Regions from separate parts of the Streptomyces sp. NPDC021100 genome, predicted to be linked through region 1. Evidence: riboswitches for the same ligand, from Rfam matches in the RefSeq annotation. Region 1 holds a riboswitch; each other region holds the start of a gene.

Region 1 (5,786 bases):
ACGAACCGTCTCATATGTCGACACACCGGTGACACCCCTCCCCCACCCTCCCTACGATCGCACCATGAGGCGACAGGCGGATCTCACCAAGCGGCGGGCAGTCGACCTGTGCCGTGTGGCCGCCATGCTGTGTCGTCGTGCCTGACGGGGCTCCGCCCCCTCTTCGGCCGGCCGCTCCGGCCCCCCTCCCGCATCACCGCCATGTGCCGGCGCCCGGCGCGCCGTTGGCGTACCTCAGCAACTGCCCCGGAGGAGAACAGCATGAGCCGCAATGACGTCCTGGTGGATGCCGACTGGGTCCAGGCCCGCATCGACGCAGGCGACGCCAAGACCGTCATCGTCGAGGTCGACGAGGACACCTCGGCCTACGACAAGAACCACATCAAGTCCGCCATCCGGATCGACTGGCGGACGGACCTCCAGGACCCCGTCCGCCGCGACTTCGTGGACCAGGCGGGCTTCGAGGAGCTGCTGTCCGCGAAGGGCATCGCCAACGACGACACGGTCGTCCTCTACGGCGGCAACAACAACTGGTTCGCCGCCTACGCCTACTGGTACTTCAAGCTCTACGGCCACCGGGACGTCCGCCTCCTCGACGGCGGCCGCAAGAAGTGGGAGCTGGACTCGCGCGACCTGGTCGCCGAGGTCCCGCGGCGGCCCCGCACGGAGTACAAGGCCAAGCCGCAGGACGCCTCGATCCGCGCGTTCCGGGACGACGTGCTGGCCGCGATCGGCAGCCTGAACCTGGTGGACGTCCGGTCCCCCGACGAGTTCAGCGGCAAGCTGCTCGCCCCCGCCCACCTCCCGCAGGAGCAGTCGCAGCGCCCGGGCCACGTCCCGTCGGCGCGCAACGTCCCCTGGTCCAAGGCGGCCAACGACGACGGCACGTTCAAGTCGGACGACGAACTCCGGGCCGTCTACGAGGGCGCGGGCGTGGACCTGTCGAAGGACACCATCGCGTACTGCCGGATCGGCGAGCGGTCGGCGCACACCTGGTTCGTCCTGCACGAGCTGCTCGGGCAGTCCAACGTCCGCAACTACGACGGCTCGTGGACCGAGTACGGCTCCCTCGTCGGCGTGCCGATCGAGCTCGGCGCCAACTGATCCGTCCGACGACAGCACGAACGAGGAGAGGTACGCAGCATGTGTGGAGCCAAGGCCGGCGGCCCCGACGCCTCGACGGCCAAGCCGGGCGAGACGACCATCCAGGGTTCCGTGACCCGTGACGGGGTGCCCGTCGCCGGTTACGTGCGTCTGCTGGACAGCGAGGGCGAGTTCACCGCGGAGGTCCCCACCTCGGCGACCGGGCAGTTCCGCTTCTACGCGGCCGAAGGCACCTGGACGGTCCGCGCGCTCGTCCCGGGCGCGACCGCCGACCGTACGGTCGTCGCGCGGCCCGGCGGGCTGGCGGAGGTGGCCATCGCCGTCTGAGCGAGCCGCATAAAGCACGGCGCCTCGCGCGCCGGACGGCCGGAGGGCCGCACCTCGGGGTTGGGACGACCTGATGGCGGGGTGCGGCCCTCCGGCACGCTCTCGGACGGGCCGCGCGCGCTGTACGGCGACCGGGCCCCGCCGTACCGTTGAAGCATGTACGCGCGGCGGCGCCACCTGTACTTCGCCATGATGGGCACGTGCGTCGGGATGTTCGTCCTGGCCTGGGCCGTCGTACGGCTGTGGTCCGTGCCCGCCGCCATCGGCATGTGCCTGTTCGCGATGGTCATCCCCCCGGTGGCGGCCATCGTGGCCAACCGCCGGGGTCCCGACGACCGCTGGTGGGACGAGGAGACGGGCGACCCCGAGTCCGACCGCTGGTGGAACGAGCTGGACGACCGGCGCGGCCGCGACGACCAGCGGGATGGTCAGTGACGGCTCAGCGCGACGGCCAGTGACGGCTCAGTAGACCAGCGCCTGCACGCCGTCCGCCATGGCCTCGCCGACGAACACCTGGGCCCCCGCGATGCGCGCGCCCTCGATCAGGTCCTTCTCCTCGATGTCCCGCCGCGCCGCGCACTGCGTGCAGACGGTGATCATGCCGCCGCCCGCCCGGATGCCGTCGATCAGCTCCGGCAGCGGCGCCGCGTGCGGCAGTTCGAACTCCGCCGCCCGGCCCGGCAGGGCGAACCAGGACGACTCCCCGGTCAGCCACAGCGAGACCTCGACGCCACTCGCGACGGCGACGGCCGCCACCGTGAACGCCTGCGAGCACCGCTCGGGCGCGTCCGCGCCCGCCGTCACCTTGATCACGAGCTTCTTCCGCATGGGATCACTCTAGGCCGGGCGCCCGTTCCCGGGGGGCCTGTGCGGCCCGTACCACCTCGCACCGCCGATCCGGAGCGGGCCGACTAGACTCGTCGCAGGTCCGTAACCCCTCACTCCGACCGAGGAGCGCGCTCGTGCTTGAGGCATTCTTCACCACCCTGCTGGTTCTGGTCGCCGTCGGCGTTCTCGCGTTCGCCGGGCTGACCTGGAAGAAGCTGTACCAGGGCCAGCGCTGAGCCTCCCCGACCACCCCCCCTACAGATCGTCTGAGCTGAGCCCATGATCGAGATTCCGTCCGACCTCCACCGGGACCTGGTGCCCCTCGTCTTCCTCCTCGGCAAGTGGGAGGGGGCGGGCGTCGCCGACTTCCCGGGCTCCGAGAAGTGCAACTTCGGGCAGGAAGTCACCTTCACCCACGACGGCCGGGACTTCCTGGAGTACGTCTCGCACAGCTGGGTGCTCGACGCCGAGGGGAACAAGGTCCGTCCGCTGGAGACCGAGAGCGGCTACTGGCGGATCGACAAGGACCGCAAGGTCGAGGTCGTCATGATCCGCGACCAGGGCGTCGTCGAGGTCTGGTACGGCGAGCTCGCCGACAAGAAGCCGCAGATCGACATCGTCACGGACGCGGTCGCACGGACCGCCGCGTCCGGCCCGTACTCCGGCGGCAAGCGCCTCTACGGGTACGTCAAGGGCGACCTGATGTGGGTCGGCGAGAAGGCCACCCCCGAGGTGCCGCTGCGGCCGTACATGTCCGCGCAGCTGAAGAAGACCGCCGACGTGGCCGCTCTGGAGGAGTGGGCGCGGAACCTGCCGGACGACCTGCCGGACGGCGTCTCCTTCTTCCGCCCGGACGGCACCCCCTACAACCCCGAGCAGCCGTAAGCCCCAGGCTCTCGTACGAAGCGCCCCGCGGGGGAAGTCCGGTCGAAGTCCGGCGCTGACCCGCAACGGTAGGCAGAACACCCGTTCTGCGAGCCCGATCACCCGCGGCGGTGTCAGCTCCTGACAACTTGCCGTGGACTGCGAGGGGAGGCCCCCCGCGGCGCGGCGGGGCTCCTCCGGGCACGTCTCGCCCGGGCCCACGGCCCGAGCCGAAGGCGTCCCCCTTGGCGACCACCGCACACGCCCCGCCCGGTCCCGGCACCACCGCACCGGCGCGGCGGATCCCGCTGCCACCCCTGCTCGCCGGGCTGACCGTGACCCTGCTCGGCTCCCTGCTCTGCTGCGTCGCCCTCGGCTCCTCCGGCATCGGCTGGGGCCGGGTGCTGCACTACCTGGGCGCGGGGCTGACCGGCGGCAGGATCGGGGCGGACGAGGTCTCCGCCTACACCATCGTCTGGGAGCTGCGCTTCCCGCGCGCCCTGCTGGCGGCCGTGGTCGGCGCCGGGCTCGCCGCCGTCGGCGTGGCCACCCAGGCGCTGGTCCGCAACGCCCTCGCCGACCCGTTCGTGCTCGGCATCTCCTCCGGCGCCGCCGTCGGCGCCAACGCGGTGCTCCTCTTCGGCGTGCTCGGCTCGCTGGGCGTCTGGGCGCTGTCCAGCGCCGCGTTCCTCTCCGCGCTCGCCTCCATGGCCCTGGTCTACGCGGCGGCCCGCGGCACCGGGCACGGGCTGACCCCGCTGCGGCTGGTGCTGGTCGGGACGGCCATGTACTACGGCTTCTCCGCGATCACCACCCTGATGGTCTTCAGCGCGGACCGCGGGGACGCCGCCCGCTCGGCCATGATGTGGCTGCTCGGCAGCCTGGGCGGGGCGAGCTGGCAGTCCGTGCCGATCGCCGCCGGCGCCGTGCTGCTGGGCCTGGGCTACCTGCTGTGGTCGGCGCGCGGCCTGAACGTGCTGGCCATGGGCGACGAGACGTCGTCCGCGCTCGGCGTCGACCCCGAGCGGCGGCGCCGGGTGCTGTTCGTCGTGGTCGCGGCCGTCACCGGTGCCGTGGTGGCCGTCAGCGGCGCCATCGGCTTCGTCGGGCTGATGGTCCCGCACGCCACCCGGATGCTGGTCGGCGCCGACCACCGCCGGGTCCTCGCGGTCGCGCCGCTGCTGGGCGCTGTGCTGCTGGTGTGGGTGGACGTCGTCTCGCGGCTGCTGCTCGCGCCCGTCGAACTGCCGGTCGGCGTGATCACGGCACTGATCGGCGTGCCCTGCTTCATCCTGCTGATGCGCCGGCGCGGCTACACCTTCGGAGGGGCCTGATGCGGGTCGACATCGAGGACCTGTCGGTCGAGGTGGCCGGCGCCCGGCTGGTCCGGGACGTGGAACTGCGGGCCGAGAGCGGGCAGTTCGTCGGCGTCGTCGGACCCAACGGCAGCGGGAAGTCGACGCTGCTGCGGTGCGTCTACCGCGCGCTGCGGCCGACGCACGGCCGGGTGCTGCTGGACGGCGACGACCTGCACGGGCTCACCGCCCGCGAGGGCGCCCGGCGGCTGGCGGCGCTGCCGCAGGAGTCGGGCGGCGAGTTCGACTTCACGGTCGCCGAGGTCGTCGCGATGGGCCGGCTGCCGCACCAGCGGGCGGCCGGCCGCACCTCCCGCGAGGACACCGACGCCTGCGCGGCGGCCCTGGAGCGGGTCGGCGCCGGGCACCTCACGGACCGCGGCTTCCTCACCCTCTCCGGCGGCGAGAAGCAGCGCGTCCTGATCGCGCGCGCCCTGGCGCAGCGGCCGAAGGTGCTGGTCCTGGACGAGCCGACCAACCACCTCGACATCAGCCAGCAGCTCGAAGTCCTCGCGCTCGTACGGGACTCCGGGCTCACCGTGCTCGCCGCGCTGCACGACCTCAACCTCGCCACGACCCACTGCGACGTCCTGTACGTCGTCCACGGCGGACGGCTCGTCGCCTCCGGGCCGCCGGACGAGGTGCTGACGTCCGGGCTGCTGGCCGACGTCTTCGGCGTCCGGGCGCACCGGGTGCCCCACCCGGTGTCCGGCGTCCAGCAACTCCTCTTCGACCGCCTCCCCCGGTGATCCCCTTCCTCAGGAGCCCCGCCATGCGAGCCATGCGAACCGCCCGCGTCCTCGTCTGCCTGACCGCAGCCCTCGCCCTGGCGGGCTGCGGCGCGCAGGTGGACGAGGATCCGAAGGCCGAGGACGCGAAGAAGCCCTCCGCGTCCGGCCATTACCCCGTCACCATCGAGAACTGCGGCGTGAAGACGGTGTACGACAAGGCACCGCGCCGGGTGGTGACCAACGACGTGGGCATCGCCGAGATCATGTTCGCCCTCGGCCTGGAGGACCACATGGCCGGCTACGTGGCGCCGGACTACAAGACGAGCCGCAAGGACGACCTCCCCTGGAAGGACGGCTACGACAAGGTCAAGCGGCTGTCCACCAAGCAGATCAACAAGGAGATGGTCCTCGACGCCAGGGCCGACCTCGTCTTCGCCGGCTGGAACTACGGCTTCGGCGAGGGCGACGGCTTCACGCCCGCCGCGCTGAAGAAGCTGGGCATCGGCTCGTACGTGCTCACCGAGTCCTGCCGCAGCGGCAGCGGCAAGGAGCGGGGCGTGATGCCGCCGCTGGAGGC
Region 2 (5,786 bases), on a different contig from region 1:
GCATACAGCAGCAGCGACGACAGCAGCGTGGAGGCGACCTTCCGCTTCAACGGGTCGTCGCCGTAGTAATGCGCCAGGACCGCCTTGCAGCGGCGCTGGAGGACGTCGTTGCCCACCGCCCAGCGGTAGGCGTCGTCGATCTCCGGTGTGGTGGAGAGCGTCGAGAACACCGAGGAGTAGCTGCGGGCGTGCACGGCCTGCATGAAGGCGATGTTGGTGTAGACGGCCTCTTCGTGCTCGGTACGGGCGTCCTGGATCTGGACGATCTCGCCGACCGTGGCCTGCACGGTGTCGAGCATGGTCAGGCCGGTGAACACGCGCATGGTGAGCGTACGTTCCTCGGCGGTGAGCCGCTGCTGCCAGGCGTTCACGTCGTTGGAGAGCGGGACCTTCTCGGGAAGCCAGAAGTTGGCGGTGAGCCGGTTCCACACCTCCAGGTCCTTCTCGTCGGTGACGCGGTTCCAGTTGACCGGACGCAACCGGGCGGCCGGGTCGTGGCGGTAGGCGGGAGGGGTGACCGAGGTTTCGGTCATGGGGGCGGCGGGGGCGGTGGTCATCGTCGGTGCCTCGGTGTCGCGGAAGGGGGCGGGGGCGGGGGCGGTCACAGGGTGCAGGACAGGCAGTTCTCGATCTCGGTGCCCTCCAGCGCTTCCTGGCGCAGCCGGATGTAGTAGAGCGTCTTGACGCCCTTACGCCAGGCGTGGATCTGCGCTTTGTTCAGATCGCGGGTGGTGGCCGTGTCCCGGAAGAAGAGCGTGCAGCTCAGGCCCTGGTCGACGTGCTGGGTGGCCGCCGCGTAGGTGTCGATGATCTTCTCGTAGCCGATCTCGTACGCGTCCTGGAAGTACTCCAGGTTGTCGTTGTCCAGGTGCGGCGCCGGGTAGTAGACGCGGCCGAGCTTGCCCTCCTTGCGGATCTCCACCTTCGAGGCGATCGGGTGGATGGAGGCGGTGGAGTCGTTGATGTAGCTGATGGAACCGGTCGGGGGAACCGCCTGGAGGTACTGGTTGTAGATGCCGTGCTCCCGCACGGACCGCTTCAGTTCACGCCAGTCCGCCTGCGTGGGCAGGGTGATCCCCGCGTCGGCGAACAGCTCGCGCACCCGCCGGGTGGCCGGCTCCCAGGCCCGCTCGGTGTACTTGTCGAAGTAGGAGCCGTCCGCGTAGGCGGTCTCCTCGAAGCCGTCGAAGGCCCTGCCGCGTTCCATCGCGATCCGGTTCGAGGCACGCAGCGCGTAGTAGGTGACGGCGTAGAAGTACAGGTTCGTGAAATCGACGCCCTCCTCGCTGCCGTAGTGGATGCGCTGCGAGGCCAGGTAGCCGTGCAGGTTCATCTGGCCGAGGCCGATGGAGTGCGAGAGGTCGTTGCCGCGCGCGACGGACGGCACCGCGTCGATGTGCGACTGGTCGGAGACGGAGGTCAGTCCGCGCACGGCCGTCTCGACGGTCGCGCCGAGGTCGGGTGAGGCCATGGCGGCGGCGATGTTCAGCGAGCCCAGGTTGCAGGAGATGTCCCGGCCGACCGTCTCGTAGCCCAGCGAGGCGTCGTAGGTGCTGGGCGTGTTGACCTGGAGGATCTCCGAGCAGAGGTTGGACATGTTGATCCAGCCCGGGATCGGGTTCGCCCGGTTCACCGTGTCCTCGAACAGCAGGTACGGGTAACCGGACTCGAACTGTAGCTCCGCGACCGTCTTGAAGAATTCCCGCGCGCTCAGCGCGGTCTTCCGGATGCGGGGGTTGGCGACCATGGCGTCGTAGTGCTCGCTGACGGACAGGTCGGACAGCGGCCTGCCGTACTCGCGCTCCACGTCGTACGGCGAGAACAGGTGCATGTCCTCGTTCCGCTTGGCCAGTTCGAAGGTGATGTCGGGTACGACCACACCCAGGGACAGCGTCTTGATGCGGACCTTCTCGTCCGCGTTCTCCCGCTTCGTGTCCAGGAACCGCATGATGTCCGGGTGGTGCGCGTGCAGGTAGACCGCGCCCGCCCCCTGCCGCGCGCCGAGCTGGTTGGCGTACGAGAATGAGTCCTCCAGGAGCTTCATCACCGGGACGACTCCGGACGACTGGTTCTCGATCTTCTTGATCGGGGCACCCTGCTCCCGCAGGTTCGTCAGCAGCAGCGCCACGCCGCCGCCCCGCTTCGACAGCTGGAGGGCGGAGTTGACGCCGCGGCCGATGGACTCCAGGTTGTCCTCGACCCGGAGGAGGAAGCAGGAGACCAGCTCTCCGCGCTGGGCCTTGCCCGCGTTGAGGAAGGTCGGGGTGGCCGGCTGGAAGCGGCCGGTCATCATCTCGTCCACCAGCCGGGAGGCCAGCGCCTCGTCACCGGCGCCGAGGAACAGGGCGGTGGCGACGACCCGGTCCTCGTACCGCTCCAGGTAGCGGGAACCGTCGAAGGTCTTGAGCGAGTACGACGTGTAGTACTTGAACGCACCGAGGAAGGTGCGGAAGCGGTGCTCGTGGGCGTACGCCCGCCGGTACAGGTCCTCCAGGAACTCCCACCGGTAGCACCGGATCGGCGCCTCCTCGTAGTAGTCGTTCCCGATGAGGTAGTCGATCTTCTCCTTCAGCGACCCGAACACCACCGTGTTCGGGTTGACGTGCTGGAGGAAGTACTGGCGGACGGCCTCTCGGTCCTTGTCGAACTGGATGCGGCCGTCGCAGTCGTACATGTTCAGCATGGCGTTCAGCGCGTGGTAGTCCTTGCGCGTGCCGACCGACTCGCGCCGGCCCGCGAGCGCCGTGACCGGTGTGACGAGGGTGTTCATGCCGCCTGCCGCTCCGCCGTCGACGAGTATCGTGTCCAAAATTCCCGCAACCCTTCCCTTACGGCGCGGACGTCGCGGTCTGTGCCCAGCAGTTCGAATCGGTACAGCTCCGGGACCCTGCACTTCGCCGAGATCACCCGGCCGGCCAGGCAGTAGTCGGCCCCGAAGTTGGTGTTGCCGGAGGCGATGACCCCGCGCAGCAGCACCCGGTTGGCCTCGACGTTCAGGAAGCGGATTACCTGCCTGGGGACCGCGCCGGCCCGTTCGCCACCCCCGTAGGTCGGCGTGATCAGCACATACGGCTCGGTCACCTCGGGCATGCCCGTACGGCGCGGATGCAGGGGAATGCGTGTGGCCGGCAGGCCCAGCTTCTCCACGAAACGCCTGGTGTTCTCCGAGACGCTGGAGAAATACACGAGACCGCTCATCGTTCGCCGCCTCCTCTCGCTCGTTCCCGTCTTCGCCCGAGGGCCGGGAGGGGAGGAACGGCGGGGCGCGTACGGCGGGAGACCGGGTGGCGGGAAAACCGATACGCCTCACCCGGGGCCGTGCGTCTGCCACCTGGCCCTCCCTCGGGGCCTCGGAGCGCGCACACCGCTGTCCGGCGTGCGCACCGGTGGCAGGTCTTCGGACTCACGGGCGCGTCTCGTGTCGTACGAGGCTCCTACTGGCCGTCGCTTCCCAGACCCCGTTCTTGGGCCCAGTGCGTATGACGGCGGTCGTTCCCGCTCACCGCTGCGGGGCAGTCCCGGATTCCCACCGGGTTCCCTCTTGCGACGCCAAACACAAAGATGCCCGGCGAACCACCAGCACCGCCAACACTACATCTAGGAATCCAGCGACCGCACACATCCCAGATGTTGTGTCGCGCCCGAAACTTAGGTATACCTAAGTCCTGCCATTGGCCAGAGGGCGGCGGGATCTCCTGTGGGCCGGTTCGCCGTTCCACGCCCGCCATGGCAGACCGGAAGCGGAACGCAGAGAGGGCGGGAAGCGCCGCACCCGCGCTTCCCGCCCCTCCCCCGCGCCCCTGCCAAGGCCCTCACCCCGGCGGTCGTGCGGTTCCCTCAGCCCGTGCCCCGAGCCGCTCGACCGTGGCCGTAGATGTGGAACCCCCGGCCGGCCTTCCGGCCCAGCAGCCCTGCCTCCACCATCCGTTGGAGCAGCGGCGGTGGCGCGTAAAGGGGTTCGCGGAACTCGTCGTAGAGCGACTCCGCGATGGAGACGACGGTGTCCAGGCCGATCAGGTCGGCGAGTTTGAGCGGGCCCATGGGGTGGGCGCAACCGAGCTCCATGCCCGTGTCGATGTCCTGTGCGGTGGCGAAGCCGGACTCCGCCATGCGAACGGCGGCGAGGACATACGGGATGAGCAGGGCGTTGACGACGAAGCCCGCCCGATCCTGGGAGCGGATCACCGTCTTGCCGAGCGTACGGGCCGCGAAGTCCTCGGCCAGGGCGGTCGTCTCGGCCGAGGTGTGCAGCGAGGTCACCACCTCGACCAGCGGCAGCACCGGCACGGGGTTGAAGAAGTGCAGGCCGATCACCCGGTCGGCGCGGGTGGTCGCCATGCCGAGCCGCATGACGGGCAGGGAGGAGGTGTTCGTGGCGAGGACCGCCGCCGGGTCCTCGACGGTCTTGTCAAGGGCGGCGAAGATCTCGGCCTTGGCGTCCGGGTTCTCGACGACGGCCTCGACGACGAGCTGCCGGTCGGCGAGGTCGCCCAGGCTGCCGGTGAAGACGAGCCGGTCCAGAGCGGCGTCGGCGGCCTCGCGGATCAGCTTGCCCCGTCGTACGGCGCGGTCCAGGGAGGCGGCCACGCGGTCCCGGGCGGCGCGGGCGGCGACCGCGTCCACCTCGCACACCACGGTGTCCAGCCCGGCCCTCGCACACACCTCGGCGATCCCCGCGCCCATCTGCCCGCCGCCGACCACGCCGACGCGGGCGATGCCCGCGCTCACGCCCGCTCCGCCGGGCGGCGCACGAGGTGGCGGGTGTAGGCGTCCGGGGTGAAGAACAGGGGCAACTCGCCTGTCATCGCCGTGCGTTCGAAGAGTGCGCGGATGTCGTCGACGGGTGCCCACGGGTAGTCGGCGCCCAGCGCGGCGACCTCGTCGTCGAGCAGCTCCGTCACGGTCTCCCGGTCGATCACCCGGTGCCGTAGCCACTGCCAGATCTGCACCCGGGCGATCTCGGCGGTGGCCGCGTCCTCCATCAGCCCGTCGAGTGCGACCGCTCCCTGGCCCCGCAGCCAGGCGGCGTAGTACCGCAGGGTGACGGAGATGTTGGTGCGCACCCCTTCAGGGGTGGGCGGCCCGCCGATCCGGCGGACGGACAGCAGGTCGGCCGCGGTCACCTCGACGTCGTCACGCGTGCGGTCGAGCTGGTGGGGGCGTTCGCCGAGGACGTTGTCGAAGGCGTCGCGGCAGACGGGGACGAGCGCGGGGTGGGCCACCCAGGACCCGTCGAACCCGTCCTCCGCCTCGCGCTCCTTGTCCAGGCGGACCTTGGCGAACGCGGCCTCGTTCACGGCCGGGTCCTTGCCGGGGACCTGGGCGGCCATGCCACCGATGGCGTGGGCGCCGCGCTTGTGGCAGGTGCGGACGAGGAGTTCGGTGTAGGCCCGCATGAAGGGCGCGGTCATCGTCACCTTCGCGCGGTCGGGAAGGAGGAAGTCGGTGCGGTGGCCGAAGGTCTTGATCAGGCTGAACAGGTAGTCCCAGCGGCCCGCGTTCAACCCGGCGCTGTGCTCGCGCAGTTCGTGGAGGATCTCCTCCATCTCGAACGCGGCGGTGATCGTCTCGATGAGAACGGTGGCGCGGACCGTACCACGAGGGATGCCCAGCAGCTCCTGGGCGAGCAGGAAGACGTCGTTCCACAGCCGGGCCTCGTAGTGGTTCTCCAGCTTGGGGAGGTAGAAGTACGGGCCGTGGCCGGCGTCGATCTGCCGCTGGGCGCAGTGGAAGAAGTAGAGGCCGAAGTCGACGAGCGCGGCGGGCACCGGGCGGCCGTCGTACTC
Region 3 (5,786 bases), on a different contig from region 1:
CCCTCCCTTAGAGCCCCGATAGAGCCCCGGAAAGCCCCGAGGGGCGCCGGTTGGGTCGGCGCCCCTCGGTCCTTGCCGCGCGGGTGCTGTCTCCGGTCACTGCTCCCCGGAGCAGTTGCCCTGGACGGTCACCCAGATGTTGTTGTCGGGGGTGGTGCCACTGGCCACTATGCCCCAGGGGTAACAGTTCTTCGGAAGCTTGTGGTTCGCGTTCGCGCGGGCGCCGTCCAGCGAGCCGGCGACCCCGGTGACGTAGACGTAGTAGGTGGCCGGGCCCGCCGTCACCGCTCCCCGGGACGGCGCGGCGGTGGCGGCCGACGCCGGGGCGGCCAGCGCCACGCCGGCCAGCAGGGCCGCCGCGACCGCGGTGAGTCCGGCCGTCGTCCGTAACGTTCCGTTCAAGGAAGCCTCCCGGTCAACTCTCCCAAGGCGCACATCAGTTACGCCATACGGAGGGAATCTAGGGCAACCTCGCGCGCCGCAACAGTGTTGTTCCCTGTGCAAACACCTTTCGTAACTGCCGTCCCAGGACGGGTGGAAGCCCGGCCTGTCCGGGGGAGCTCCGCCCCGGGCGTGCGCGCGGACCGCGTCCGGGCCCGGGCGGCGTACCTCGACGACACGCCGCCGGTCGGCGCCGGGGACGATCGGCGCCGACCCCCTCAGTCCCCCGCCCACCGCACCTCCCCCGTCCCCAGCGTGACCACGGCCCGCGTCCGCATGGGCTCCTCCCCGCGCCGGGAGAGCACCACGATCTCCTCGACCTCACCCGGCATCGGACCCAGCCGGGCGGCCAGCTCGGCGGCCAGGGCACGCGGCTCCGTGGTGCGCCCGAGGGAGAGGTGCGGGACGAAGCGCTCGCCGCGCCCGCGGCACAGCGGGAAGCGGGACGTCAGCTCCTCGTGCAGGCGCACCCAGGGGGCCGGGCCGCCGCCCGCCGCCGGGTCGAGCCACACCGTGGCGTACCGCCGGTGCCGGAAGTAGCGCACGCCCGCCGGCCGGACCGGGAAGGCCGGGCATTCGGCCGCCGCGGCGGAGAGCAGCGGCAGGGCCCGCGGGAAGCACTCCTCGGGTACGAAGCCGAACAGCAGGTTCACATGCGGCGGCCACCGCCGCACCTGCGGGTCGTACTCCCGGCGGATCTCCTGGACGGCCGGCCAGTGGGCGCGCGGCGGCAACCACGCCACGGCCGTCCGGGCCGTCGGCGCCACCTCCAGGACCAGGTCGCCGTCCACCCCTCCATGGTCCGGGCCGCGCCCGGTCCGCACGAGTCGGACGGCCGCCGTCCGACCCGCCGCACGCCCGTCGTCACTCCCGCCGCACGGCCTGTCCCCCGTGTCCCACCTCACCTTCCGCATCGCGATCTCCCTTCCGTCCCGGGCCCCGCACCCTCTAGGCTGACGAGCGCAGCTGGTTCGCCCCGCCCGCCAGACGGGAGCGTCGCAAGAGGGAACCCGGTGGGAATCCGGGACTGCCCCGCAGCGGTGAGCGGGAACGACCGCCGTCATACGCACTGGGCCCGACGCACGGGGCCCGGGAAGCGACGGCCAGTAGGTGCCTCGTACGGAATCCGACGGGTTCCGTACGCCACGAGGCGCGCCCGCGAGTCCGAAGACCTGCCACCTGCCCGCGCGCGAACCATTCGTGCGCGGACATCCCGGTGACCTCGAGGGCGGGTCGGCGTACATACCAGGCGGACGACCGCGCCATGCCGCGCGCGCCCGGCCCGCCCGGTCCGTCACCCTTCGCGCTCTCGTGCCGTTCCGGGATCTCAGGGATCCATCTCGCGAAGGAGATCTCCGTGACCAGCAAGTCCGCAGCCGCGGCAGCACGGGCCACCGTGTACGGCTACCCCCGCCAGGGCCGGAACCGTGAACTCAAGAAGGCGATCGAGGGCTACTGGAAGGGCCGGGTGACGGCCGACGCCCTGCGCGCCACCGCCGCCGGCCTGCGCCGGGACACCTGGGAGCAGCTGGCCGCGGCCGGCCTCCACGAGGTACCCACCGGCGACTTCTCGTACTACGACCACGTCCTCGACACCACCGTCATGGTCGGCGCGATCCCCGCCCGGCACCGGGAGGCCGTCGAGGAGGACGCCCTGGCCGGGTACTTCGCGATGGCGCGGGGTACGCAGGACGTGGCGCCGCTGGAGATGACCAAGTGGTTCGACACCAACTACCACTACCTGGTGCCGGAGCTGGGCCCGGACACGGTGTTCCGCGCCGACTCCGCCAAGCAAGTCGCGGAGTTGAAGGAGGCCCTCGCCCTGGGCCTGACGGCCCGGCCCGTCCTCGTGGGACCCGTCACCTACCTCCTGCTCGCCAAGCCCGCGCCGGGCGTGGACCCGGACTTCGTCCCGCTCACCCTCCTGGACCGCCTGCTGCCGGTGTACGCGGAGGTGCTGGCCGACCTGCGGGCGGCCGGCGCCGAGTGGGTGCAGCTCGACGAGCCCGCCCTGGTGCAGGACCGCACCCCGGCCGAGCTGAACGCCGCCGAGCGCGCCTACCGCGATCTCGGAGCGCTGCCCGACCGCCCGAAGCTGCTGGTCGCCTCGTACTTCGACCGGCTCGGGGAGGCGCTGCCCGTCCTCGCCAAGGCGCCGGTGGACGGGCTCGCCCTGGACTTCACCGAGGCCGCCGCCGCCAACCTCGGCGACCTCGCCGCCGCCGGCGGGCTGCCCGGCAAGCGCCTGGTCGCCGGTGTCGTCAACGGCCGCAACATCTGGGTGAACGACCTGGAGAAATCCCTCGCCACCCTGGGCACCCTGCTCGGCCTCGCCGAGTGGGTCGACGTCGCCGCGTCCTCGTCCCTGCTGCACGTCCCCCTCGACGCCGCCATGGAGCGCGACATCGAGCCGCAGATCCTGCGCTGGCTGGCCTTCGCGCAGCAGAAGACGCGCGAGATCGTCACGCTCGCCAAGGGCCTCGCCCAGGGCACCGACACCATCGCCGCCGAACTGGCCGCCAACCGGGCCGACCTGGCCTCCCGCGCGGCCTCCCCGATCACCCACGACCCGGCCGTCCGGGCCCGGGCCGCCGCCGTCACCACCGCCGACGCCCGCCGCTCCCTGCCGTACGCCGAGCGCGCCGGCGCCCAGCGCGCCCGCCTCGGTCTGCCGCTGCTGCCGACCACGACCATCGGCTCCTTCCCGCAGACCGGCGAACTCCGCGCCGCCCGCGCCGACCTGCGCGCGGGCCGGCTCGACACGGCCGGCTACGAGGAGCGCATCAGGGCCGAGATCCAGGAGGTGATCTCCTTCCAGGAGAAGACCGGCCTGGACGTCCTGGTGCACGGCGAGCCCGAACGCAACGACATGGTCCAGTACTTCGCCGAGCAGCTCACGGGCTACCTCGCCACGCAGCACGGCTGGGTGCAGTCGTACGGCACCCGCTACGTCCGTCCGCCGGTCCTCGCCGGGGACATCTCCCGGCCGGAGCCGATGACGGTGCGCTGGACGACGTACGCCCAGTCGCTCACCGGCCGTCCCGTCAAGGGCATGCTGACCGGGCCGGTCACCATGCTCGCCTGGTCGTTCGTCCGCGACGACCAGCCGCTCGCCGACACCGCCCGGCAAGTCGCCCTCGCCCTGCGCGACGAGGTGAACGACCTGGAGGCGGCGGGCACGTCCGTCGTCCAGGTCGACGAGCCGGCGCTGCGCGAGACGCTGCCGCTGCGGGCGGCGGACCGCCCGGCGTACCTGGCGTGGGCCACCGAGGCGTTCCGGCTCACCACCGGCGGGGTCCGGCCGGACACCCAGATCCACACGCACATGTGCTACGCCGAGTTCGGGGACGTCGTCCAGGCCATCGACGACCTCGACGCCGACGTCATCAGCCTGGAGGCGGCCCGCTCCCACATGCAGGTCGCCCGCGAACTCGCCGCGCACGGCTATCCGCGCGAGGCCGGGCCGGGGGTGTACGACATCCACTCGCCGCGCGTGCCGAGCGCGGAGGAGGCGGCGGAGCTGCTGCGCGCCGGGCTGAGGGCGATCCCGGCCGAGCGGCTGTGGGTCAACCCGGACTGCGGGCTGAAGACCCGCGGCTGGCCGGAGACCCGGGCGTCACTGGAGAACCTGGTGACGGCGGCCCGCACCGTCCGCGGGGAGCTGCCGGGGGCCTGACACGGGCCCGGTCCGGCCGGAGCCCGTCCCGAGCGGACGGGCCCGCCGGGGCGAGGGCGTACGGGACCGGCGGGCCCGATGGAGTAAGTACCGACGCTTCGCGCGGTGGACGTACCCGGTGGCCGTGACGGCCTACGGGCCCGCCGGACCGCACCCTCGTGCGGCCCGGCGGGCCCGTACCGGCGATCAGCGGTGGGCGAAGCGCGGCGGCCGCTTCTCCACCAACGCCGCCATGCCGTCCTTCCGGTCCTCGGCCGCGAACGCCGCGTGGAACAGGCGGCGTTCGCGGCCGGCGCCCTCGGCGAGGGTGGTCTCGAAGGCGCGGTCGGCGCTCTCAGGTGCCGTCGGTCATTCCCGTTCTCCGTCCGGTGCCTGCCCCGAGTTGTCCCGTATCACGCGGAAGATCCCGGAGAAGTCCTCCTCAGCCCCCCTGCCCTCGGCGAACGCGGTGTAGAGCTCGGCCGCGCGCAGCCCGAGGTCCGCGTCCACGCCACCCGCCCGGATGGCGTTGGCGGCGAGGCGGAGGTCCTTGGCCATCAGCGGGGCGGAGAAGCCGGGGCGGTAGTCGCGGTTGGCCGGGCTGGCCGGGACCGGTCCCGGCACCGGACAGTTGACGGTCAGGGCCCAGCACTGCCCGGAGGACGTGGACGCCACGTCGTACAGGGCCTGCTGGGAGAGGCCGAGGCTCTCGCCGAGGACGAAGGCCTCGCTGATGGCGATCATCGAGATGCCGAGGATCATGTTGTTGCAGATCTTGGCGGCCTGGCCGGAGCCCGCGGGCCCGCAGTGCACGATCTTGCGGCCCATCGCGGCCAGCACCGGCTCGGCCTCCGCGAACTCCGCCGCCTCGCCGCCGGCCATGAAGGTCAGGGTGGCGGCCTCGGCGCCGAACACCCCGCCCGAGACGGGGGCGTCCAGGGCCCGGTGGCCGGCCGCGCGCGCCGCGTCGTGGGCGGCCCGGGCGTCGGCGACGTCGATCGTCGAGCTGTCGACGAAGAGCGTGCCGGGCCGGGCGGCGGCCAGCAGGCCCCCGTCCGTGTAGAGGCCGAGGACGTGCCGGCCCGTCGGCAGCATCGTGAACACCAGGTCCGCGTCGGCGACGGCCTCGGCGGCCGACGCGGCGGGGCGGACGCCGGTCTTGGCGGCGGCCTCGACGGCTTCGGGCAGCAGGTCGAAACCGGTGACCCGGTATCCGGCCGCGACGAGGTTGGCGGTCATCGGGCCGCCCATGTTGCCCAGGCCGATGAAGCCGATGGCCTTGCCTGCCGCGGGGGTCGTCGCATGCGTCGGGTTCGTCGCGTTCTCTGGGGTCGCAGTCACCAGGGCACCTCCTGTAGTGGACCGTCGCCGGGGGCCAGGGTGAGCTCCCGGTCGCCGAGCGGGGCGAAGAAGCGCTCGACGTCCTCGGCGGAGACGTCGGCGAGCGTGGCGGGTGTCCGGCGTGGGTTCCGGCGCGGATTCCGGCCTTCGCCGGCGGCCTGGGCGCGGACGCCCTCCACCGGATCCGGCGTGGCGAGCGCGGCGCAGGAGACGCGGTGCTCCTCGCCATGGCGGTGCTCCTCGCCATGGCCCAGGATCTCGGCGGACCGGCGGACAAGGGTGCGGGCGCGGGCGGCGGTCGGCCCGGTCGCCATGTCGGCGAGCCGGACGGAATGCGTCGGTTCGCGGA
Region 4 (5,786 bases), on a different contig from region 1:
ACCACGGCGCACCGGGCCGGTTCGGCGCCCAGGGTCCGGGCGGCGTGCAGAAAGAGGTCCGGGTCGGGCTTGCCGCGTGCCACGTCCTCGGCGCTGAAGATCCGCCCCTCCTCGAAGAGACCGTGGAGGCCGGTGAGCCGCAGGTTCTGCCGGATGGCGGTGTGTTCGCCGTTGGAGGCGACGCAGAAGGGGAGGTCCAGCTCCCCCAGCGCCTCGGCGACGCCCTCCACGGCCGTCAACTCGGCGGCGAACGCGTCCACGTAGCGCCGCTCGTACGGCTTCCACCAGTCGGCGGGCAGCGGCCGACCGAGGAGTTCCGCGACCGCCTCCCGCATGATCTCCGCCGGGGAACCCACGAACTTCTCGACGATCTCCGCCTCGGTGAACGGGGCTCCCATCTCGGCCAGGTACTCCGCCTCCACGCGCACGCAGATCCGCTCGCTGTCCACCAGAACGCCGTCGCAGTCGAAGATGACGAGGTCAAAGGGCTTGTCGCACATGCCGTTCAACCTATGCGCGGGGCCGGGAGCGCGCACGGCCTCGGTGGAGGCTCCGGAGCGCACGCCCAGCGCCCCGGCACGTCAGGGAAGTTGATGTTGTCATACCGATATCCGGACAGGGGGTGACGACCGGAGGCTCCCTCACCTAGATTTCGTGCGCATTACGCGAATGATCGCACCGCGAGGGGATCGCGCCGCGACCGTCGCGCCATGCCGCCGACCGCACGGGGACGGAGCCGTCGCATGTCCGAACCACCCGCTTCCGCACCACCCGACGCCGCCGACGGCCGCCGCAAGCCGGTCGTGACCCTCCCGATGGTCGTCGCGGGGATCTGCCTCGCCCTGCCGTTCGGCGCGATGCTCTGGGTCGACTCCTACGCCCGGCTGAAGCCGGCGTTCATCGGCATCCCGTTCTTCTACTGGTACCAGATGCTCTGGGTCGTCATCTCGACGGCGCTGACGACCGTCGCGTACGTGCTCGTGCGCCGGCAGGAGCGGGAGCGGAAGCGGGGTGGGCGGGCGTGAAGGACGGCGTCAACGGTGTCGCGCTCACCGTCTTCATCATCTTCTTCCTGGGCGTCACGGTCATGGGCTTCTACGCCGCGCGGTGGCGGCGGGCCGAGAGCGCCGACAGCCTCGACGAGTGGGGGCTGGGCGGGCGCTCGTTCGGCACCTGGATCACCTGGTTCCTGCTCGGCGGCGACCTGTACACGGCGTACACCTTCGTCGCCGTGCCGGCGGCCGTCTACGCGGGCGGCGCGGCCGGGTTCTTCGCCGTGCCGTACACGATCCTCTGCTACCCACTGGTCTTCACCTTCCTGCCGCGCCTGTGGTCGGTGTCGCACAAACACGGGTACGTCACCTCGTCCGACTTCGTCCGGGGCCGCTTCGGCTCCCGGGGGCTGTCGCTGGCGCTCGCCCTCACCGGCATCCTCGCCACGATGCCCTACATCGCCCTCCAACTCGTCGGCATCCAGGCCGTGCTGGACGTGATGGGGATCGGCGGCGGCTCCAACTGGTTCATGAAGGACCTGCCGCTGCTCATCGCCTTCGGCGTGCTGGCGGCGTACACCTACTCGTCCGGGCTGCGGGCCCCGGCCCTGATCGCGTTCGTCAAGGACGCGCTGATCTACATCGTCATCGCGGTCGCCATCATCTACATCCCCATGCGGCTCGGCGGGTTCGACCACATCTTCGCCAAGGCGGGCGAGGCGTTCTCCGCCAAGAACCCGGACACGGGCAAGCCGCGCGGCGCCCTGGCCACCGGGCCGGACGCGCAGTGGGCGTACGCGACCCTCGCCCTGGGTTCGGCGATGGCGCTGTTCCTCTACCCGCACTCGGTGACGGCGGTGCTCTCCAGCAAGAACCGCAACGTCATCCGCCGCAACACCACGATCCTGCCGCTGTACTCGCTGATGCTGGGGCTGCTGGCGATGCTCGGTTTCATGGCGGTGGCGGCGGGGATCAAGGTGAAGAACGGGCAGCTCGCCATCCCGCAGCTCTTCGAGGACATGTTCCCGGACTGGTTCACCGGCGTCGCCTTCGCGGCGATCGGCATCGGTGCCCTGGTCCCGGCGGCCATCATGTCCATCGCCGCCGCCAACCTCTTCACCCGCAACATCTACAAGGACTTCCTGCGGCCGGACGCCTCGCCCGCGCACGAGGCGAAGGTCTCCAAGCTCGCGTCCCTGCTGGTGAAGGTGGGCGCGCTCGTCTTCGTCCTCACCATGGACAAAACGGTCGCCATCAACTTCCAGCTGCTGGGCGGCATCTGGATCCTCCAGACCGTCCCCGCCCTGGTCGGCGGCCTGTTCACCCGCTGGTTCCACCGCTGGGCGCTGCTGGCGGGCTGGGCGACCGGCATGATCTACGGCACCTGGCGCGCGTATGACACCCCGAGCGCCACGCAGGACCACTTCGGCAACACCAACCTCATCCCCTTCATCGGAGAGAAGGGGTACATCGGGCTGACGGCGTTCGCGCTGAACGTGCTCGTCGCGGTCGTGCTGACCTTCGCGTTCAAGGCGCTCGGCACACCGGACGGCGTGGACGAGACGAAGGCGTCCGACTACACGGCGGACGCGGGCGACCCGGGCGTCCAGGCGGAACTGCCCCCGGCGACGGCGGGAGCACCGGGCGGTCACTGACGCCCGGCTACGACCGTCGGCCCCCGCCTCGCCGGCGGGGCCGCGGTCGGCCGGGCCGGCTCGCCCAGCGCAGCGCCTCCGCCTCCCCGGGCGGCAGCAGGCCCGCACCGACGAGCGCGGCGCGCCCGGCCTCCCTGCCGGCCAGCAGATAGCCGAGGTCGCAGGAGTCCGCGTCGTGGTAGTGGCCATCGGTGACCAGGACGGCCGCCGCCACCCCGCCGAGCCCCTCCAGCAGACCCTGCCGCAGCGCCGGAAGGTGCTCCCGGGGCAGCAGGTCCTCCGGCACGGCACTGAGCAACTCCAGCCCACCGCCCGGACCGGGCGGTTCGACGTCCGCGACGATGTGCGCGTAGGGCCCGCAGCCACCGAGGTTGAGCCGCACGCACACGCGGATCCCCGGCACGGGCCGGGGCAGGGGCGTCACGGCGGCATCGCCGAGGGGGCCGCCTGTGATCGATCTCCCGTTCGACATAAGCGGACCGTACGAGTCCCCGGCCCGTCGACGCCCTCCCACCGACGGACGTCGGCCGGTGGTACGTCTACACATTCGTGAAGCCCGGCCGCCCTTCCCTTCTGCCGCCGCGTGACAGGGGATCGCTTCCGTGAACGCGCCTGTCACCGGGCCCCTCCGTTAGCACATTCCGCGACCGCTCCATGACGTGACGACACAACATGTGGGGGCACGCGCGATCGTCGGCACTAGATGTATGCTCGTCCTCGCTGTCGCCGCAGGGGAATCCGGTGGAAATCCGGAACTGTCCCGCAACGGTGTACGTACGGGCCCAATCCGCCCGTTCCGCAGTCCGAGGACCTGCCGGCAGCACGCCATCGCCGGGCCCGCCCGGTACGGCGTCTGAACACGTCCGGGCCTCGCGGGTTGGGCCGGTGGACGCCCGCGCGCACGCCTCGTACGGCTTCCGTACGCCGTCGGCTGCGCGTGCGCGCCCCCCTGCCTTCCCGCCGGGCCCCCGAGCGAGGAGAGCCACACGTGACGATCGCGCCCGCGGAACCTGTTTCAGGTCCGGTCTCTGCGCCCGAGGCGGACACGACCGGCGGCCCCGGGACCGCGCTCCTGCGCACCCTGACGGAGCTCACCGCCGATCTGCCCGCCACCGACCCCGGCAAGGTCGCCGCCGCCGCGCTGCGCGGCAGGCACCCCGGGTCGGACGAGGCCGAACTGCGCTCGCTGGCCACCGAGGCCGCGGCCGGGCTGATCTCCGAGGAGCCCGAGTACTCGCGGCTCGCCGCGCGGCTCCTCACGCTCGCCATCGCCGAGGAGGCGGCCGGGCAGGGCGCGGTCTCCTTCTCCGCGTCCGTCGCCACCGGCCACCGCGAGGGCCTGATCGCCGACGAGACCGCCGCGTTCGTGCGCGAGCACGCCGAGCGGCTGGACGCGCTGGTGGACGCCGCGCTCGCCGACGGCGCCGACGACCGCTTCGGCTACTTCGGCCTGCGCACCCTGCACAGCCGCTACCTGCTCCGCCACCCGATCACCCGGAACGTGATCGAGACGCCGCAGCACTTCCTGCTGCGCGTGGCCTGCGGCCTGGCCGAGGACGGATCGGTCCGCGCCCTGGAGGACGTGGCCGAGCTCTACCGCCTCACCAGCACCCTCTCGTACCTCCCCTCCTCCCCCACGCTCTTCAACTCCGGCACGCGCCACCCGCAGATGTCGTCCTGCTACCTGCTGGACTCGCCGCTGGACGAGCTCGACTCGATCTACGACCGCTACCACCAGGTCGCGCGGCTGTCGAAGCACGCGGGCGGCATCGGTCTGTCCTACTCCCGCATCCGTTCCCGCGGTTCGCTGATCCGCGGCACCAACGGGCACTCCAACGGCATCGTGCCGTTCCTGCGGACGCTCGACGCCTCCGTCGCCGCCGTCAACCAGGGCGGCCGGCGCAAGGGCGCGGCCTGCGTCTACCTGGAGACCTGGCACGCGGACATCGAGGAGTTCCTGGAGCTCCGCGACAACACCGGCGAAGAGGCCCGCCGCACCCACAACCTCAACATCGCGCACTGGATCCCGGACGAGTTCATGCGCCGGGTCGAGGCGGACGCGGACTGGTCGCTGTTCTCCCCGGCCGACACCCCGGACCTGGTCGACCTGTACGGCGACGAGTTCGACGCCGCGTACCGGAAGTACGAGGCCGAGGGCAAGGCCGTCAAGACCATCCCGGCGCGGGTGCTCTACGCCCGGATGATGCGCACCCTCGCGCAGACCGGCAACGGCTGGATGACGTTCAAGGACGCCGCCAACCGCACCGCCAACCAGACCGCCGAGCCCGGCCAGGTCGTCCACTCCTCCAACCTCTGCACGGAGATCCTGGAGGTCACGAACGACGGCGAGACCGCGGTCTGCAACCTCGGTTCCGTCAACCTCGCCGCCCACCTGGGCGCGGACGGCGAGATGGACTGGGAGAAGCTGGACCGGACCGTCCGCACGGCCGTCACCTTCCTCGACCGCGTCGTGGACATCAACTTCTACCCGACCGAGCAGGCCGGGAACTCCAACTCCCGCTGGCGCCCGGTCGGTCTGGGCCTGATGGGCCTCCAGGACGTCTTCTTCCGGCTGCGGCTGCCCTTCGACTCCCCCGAGGCGAAGGCCCTGTCCACCCGGATCTCCGAGCGGATCATGCTCGCGGCGTACGAGGCGTCCGCCGACCTCGCCGAGCGGCACGGCCCGCACCCGGCCTGGTCCGCGACCCGCACCGCGCGCGGCGTGCTGCACCCCGACCACTACCCGAACACCGAGCCGACCTGGGCCGGACGCTGGGACGCGCTGCGCGCCCGGATCGCCTCCGTCGGCATGCGCAACTCGCTGCTGCTGGCCATCGCGCCGACCGCGACGATCGCGTCCATCGCCGGCGTCTACGAGTGCATCGAGCCGCAGGTTTCGAACCTGTTCAAGCGCGAAACGCTCAGCGGTGAGTTCCTCCAGGTCAACACCTATCTGGTGGAGGACCTGAAGAAGCTCGGCGTGTGGGACCGCACCACGCGCGACGCGATGACCGACGCCAACGGCTCGATCCAGGACATGAACTGGATCCCGCAGGAGGTGCGCGACCTCTACCGCACCGCCTGGGAGATCCCGCAGCGCGCCCTGATCGACATGGCCGCGGCCCGCACCCCGTACCTG

The links. A riboswitch is a leader RNA that binds a small molecule or an ion and turns the genes downstream of it on or off. The one in region 1 is predicted to bind cobalamin.
Region 2: it holds a riboswitch for cobalamin, as region 1 does, so the genes downstream of both, nrdI (class Ib ribonucleoside-diphosphate reductase assembly flavoprotein NrdI) here and ACH4PU_RS28345 (FecCD family ABC transporter permease) in region 1, are expected to answer to the same signal.
Region 3: it holds a riboswitch for cobalamin, as region 1 does, so the genes downstream of both, metE (5-methyltetrahydropteroyltriglutamate--homocysteine S-methyltransferase) here and ACH4PU_RS28345 (FecCD family ABC transporter permease) in region 1, are expected to answer to the same signal.
Region 4: it holds a riboswitch for cobalamin, as region 1 does, so the genes downstream of both, ACH4PU_RS02370 (ribonucleoside-diphosphate reductase subunit alpha) here and ACH4PU_RS28345 (FecCD family ABC transporter permease) in region 1, are expected to answer to the same signal.

What each region holds. Positions count from the first base shown of each region.
Region 1 is NZ_JBIRQH010000019.1:91,371-97,156, forward strand. Features, by position in the region: gene ACH4PU_RS28315 (putative leader peptide) at 65-145, shown strand; gene ACH4PU_RS28320 (sulfurtransferase) at 262-1,104, shown strand; gene ACH4PU_RS28325 (DUF1416 domain-containing protein) at 1,144-1,431, shown strand; gene ACH4PU_RS28330 (DUF3099 domain-containing protein) at 1,588-1,866, shown strand; gene ACH4PU_RS28335 (DsrE family protein) at 1,894-2,259, opposite strand; gene ACH4PU_RS28340 (FABP family protein) at 2,539-3,144, shown strand; cobalamin riboswitch at 3,139-3,269, shown strand; gene ACH4PU_RS28345 (FecCD family ABC transporter permease) at 3,369-4,457, shown strand; gene ACH4PU_RS28350 (ABC transporter ATP-binding protein) at 4,457-5,227, shown strand; gene ACH4PU_RS28355 (ABC transporter substrate-binding protein) at 5,260-5,786, shown strand, end outside.
Region 2 is NZ_JBIRQH010000014.1:179,281-185,066, reverse strand. Features, by position in the region: gene nrdF (class 1b ribonucleoside-diphosphate reductase subunit beta) at 1-557, opposite strand, end outside; gene nrdE (class 1b ribonucleoside-diphosphate reductase subunit alpha) at 602-2,770, opposite strand; gene nrdI (class Ib ribonucleoside-diphosphate reductase assembly flavoprotein NrdI) at 2,767-3,198, opposite strand; cobalamin riboswitch at 3,371-3,593, opposite strand; gene ACH4PU_RS24280 (3-hydroxybutyryl-CoA dehydrogenase) at 3,838-4,728, opposite strand; gene aceB (malate synthase A) at 4,725-5,786, opposite strand, start outside.
Region 3 is NZ_JBIRQH010000006.1:289,203-294,988, forward strand. Features, by position in the region: gene ACH4PU_RS15175 (hypothetical protein) at 97-402, opposite strand; gene ACH4PU_RS15180 (2'-5' RNA ligase family protein) at 660-1,232, opposite strand; cobalamin riboswitch at 1,442-1,615, shown strand; gene metE (5-methyltetrahydropteroyltriglutamate--homocysteine S-methyltransferase) at 1,799-4,117, shown strand; partial or broken gene ACH4PU_RS15190 (enoyl-CoA hydratase) at 4,304-4,459, opposite strand; gene mmsB (3-hydroxyisobutyrate dehydrogenase) at 4,466-5,437, opposite strand; gene ACH4PU_RS15200 (hypothetical protein) at 5,434-5,786, opposite strand, start outside.
Region 4 is NZ_JBIRQH010000001.1:511,157-516,942, forward strand. Features, by position in the region: gene ACH4PU_RS02350 (HAD family hydrolase) at 1-500, opposite strand, end outside; gene ACH4PU_RS02355 (DUF3311 domain-containing protein) at 744-1,025, shown strand; gene mctP (monocarboxylate uptake permease MctP) at 1,022-2,647, shown strand; gene ACH4PU_RS02365 (hypothetical protein) at 2,655-3,119, opposite strand; cobalamin riboswitch at 3,342-3,481, shown strand; gene ACH4PU_RS02370 (ribonucleoside-diphosphate reductase subunit alpha) at 3,636-5,786, shown strand, end outside.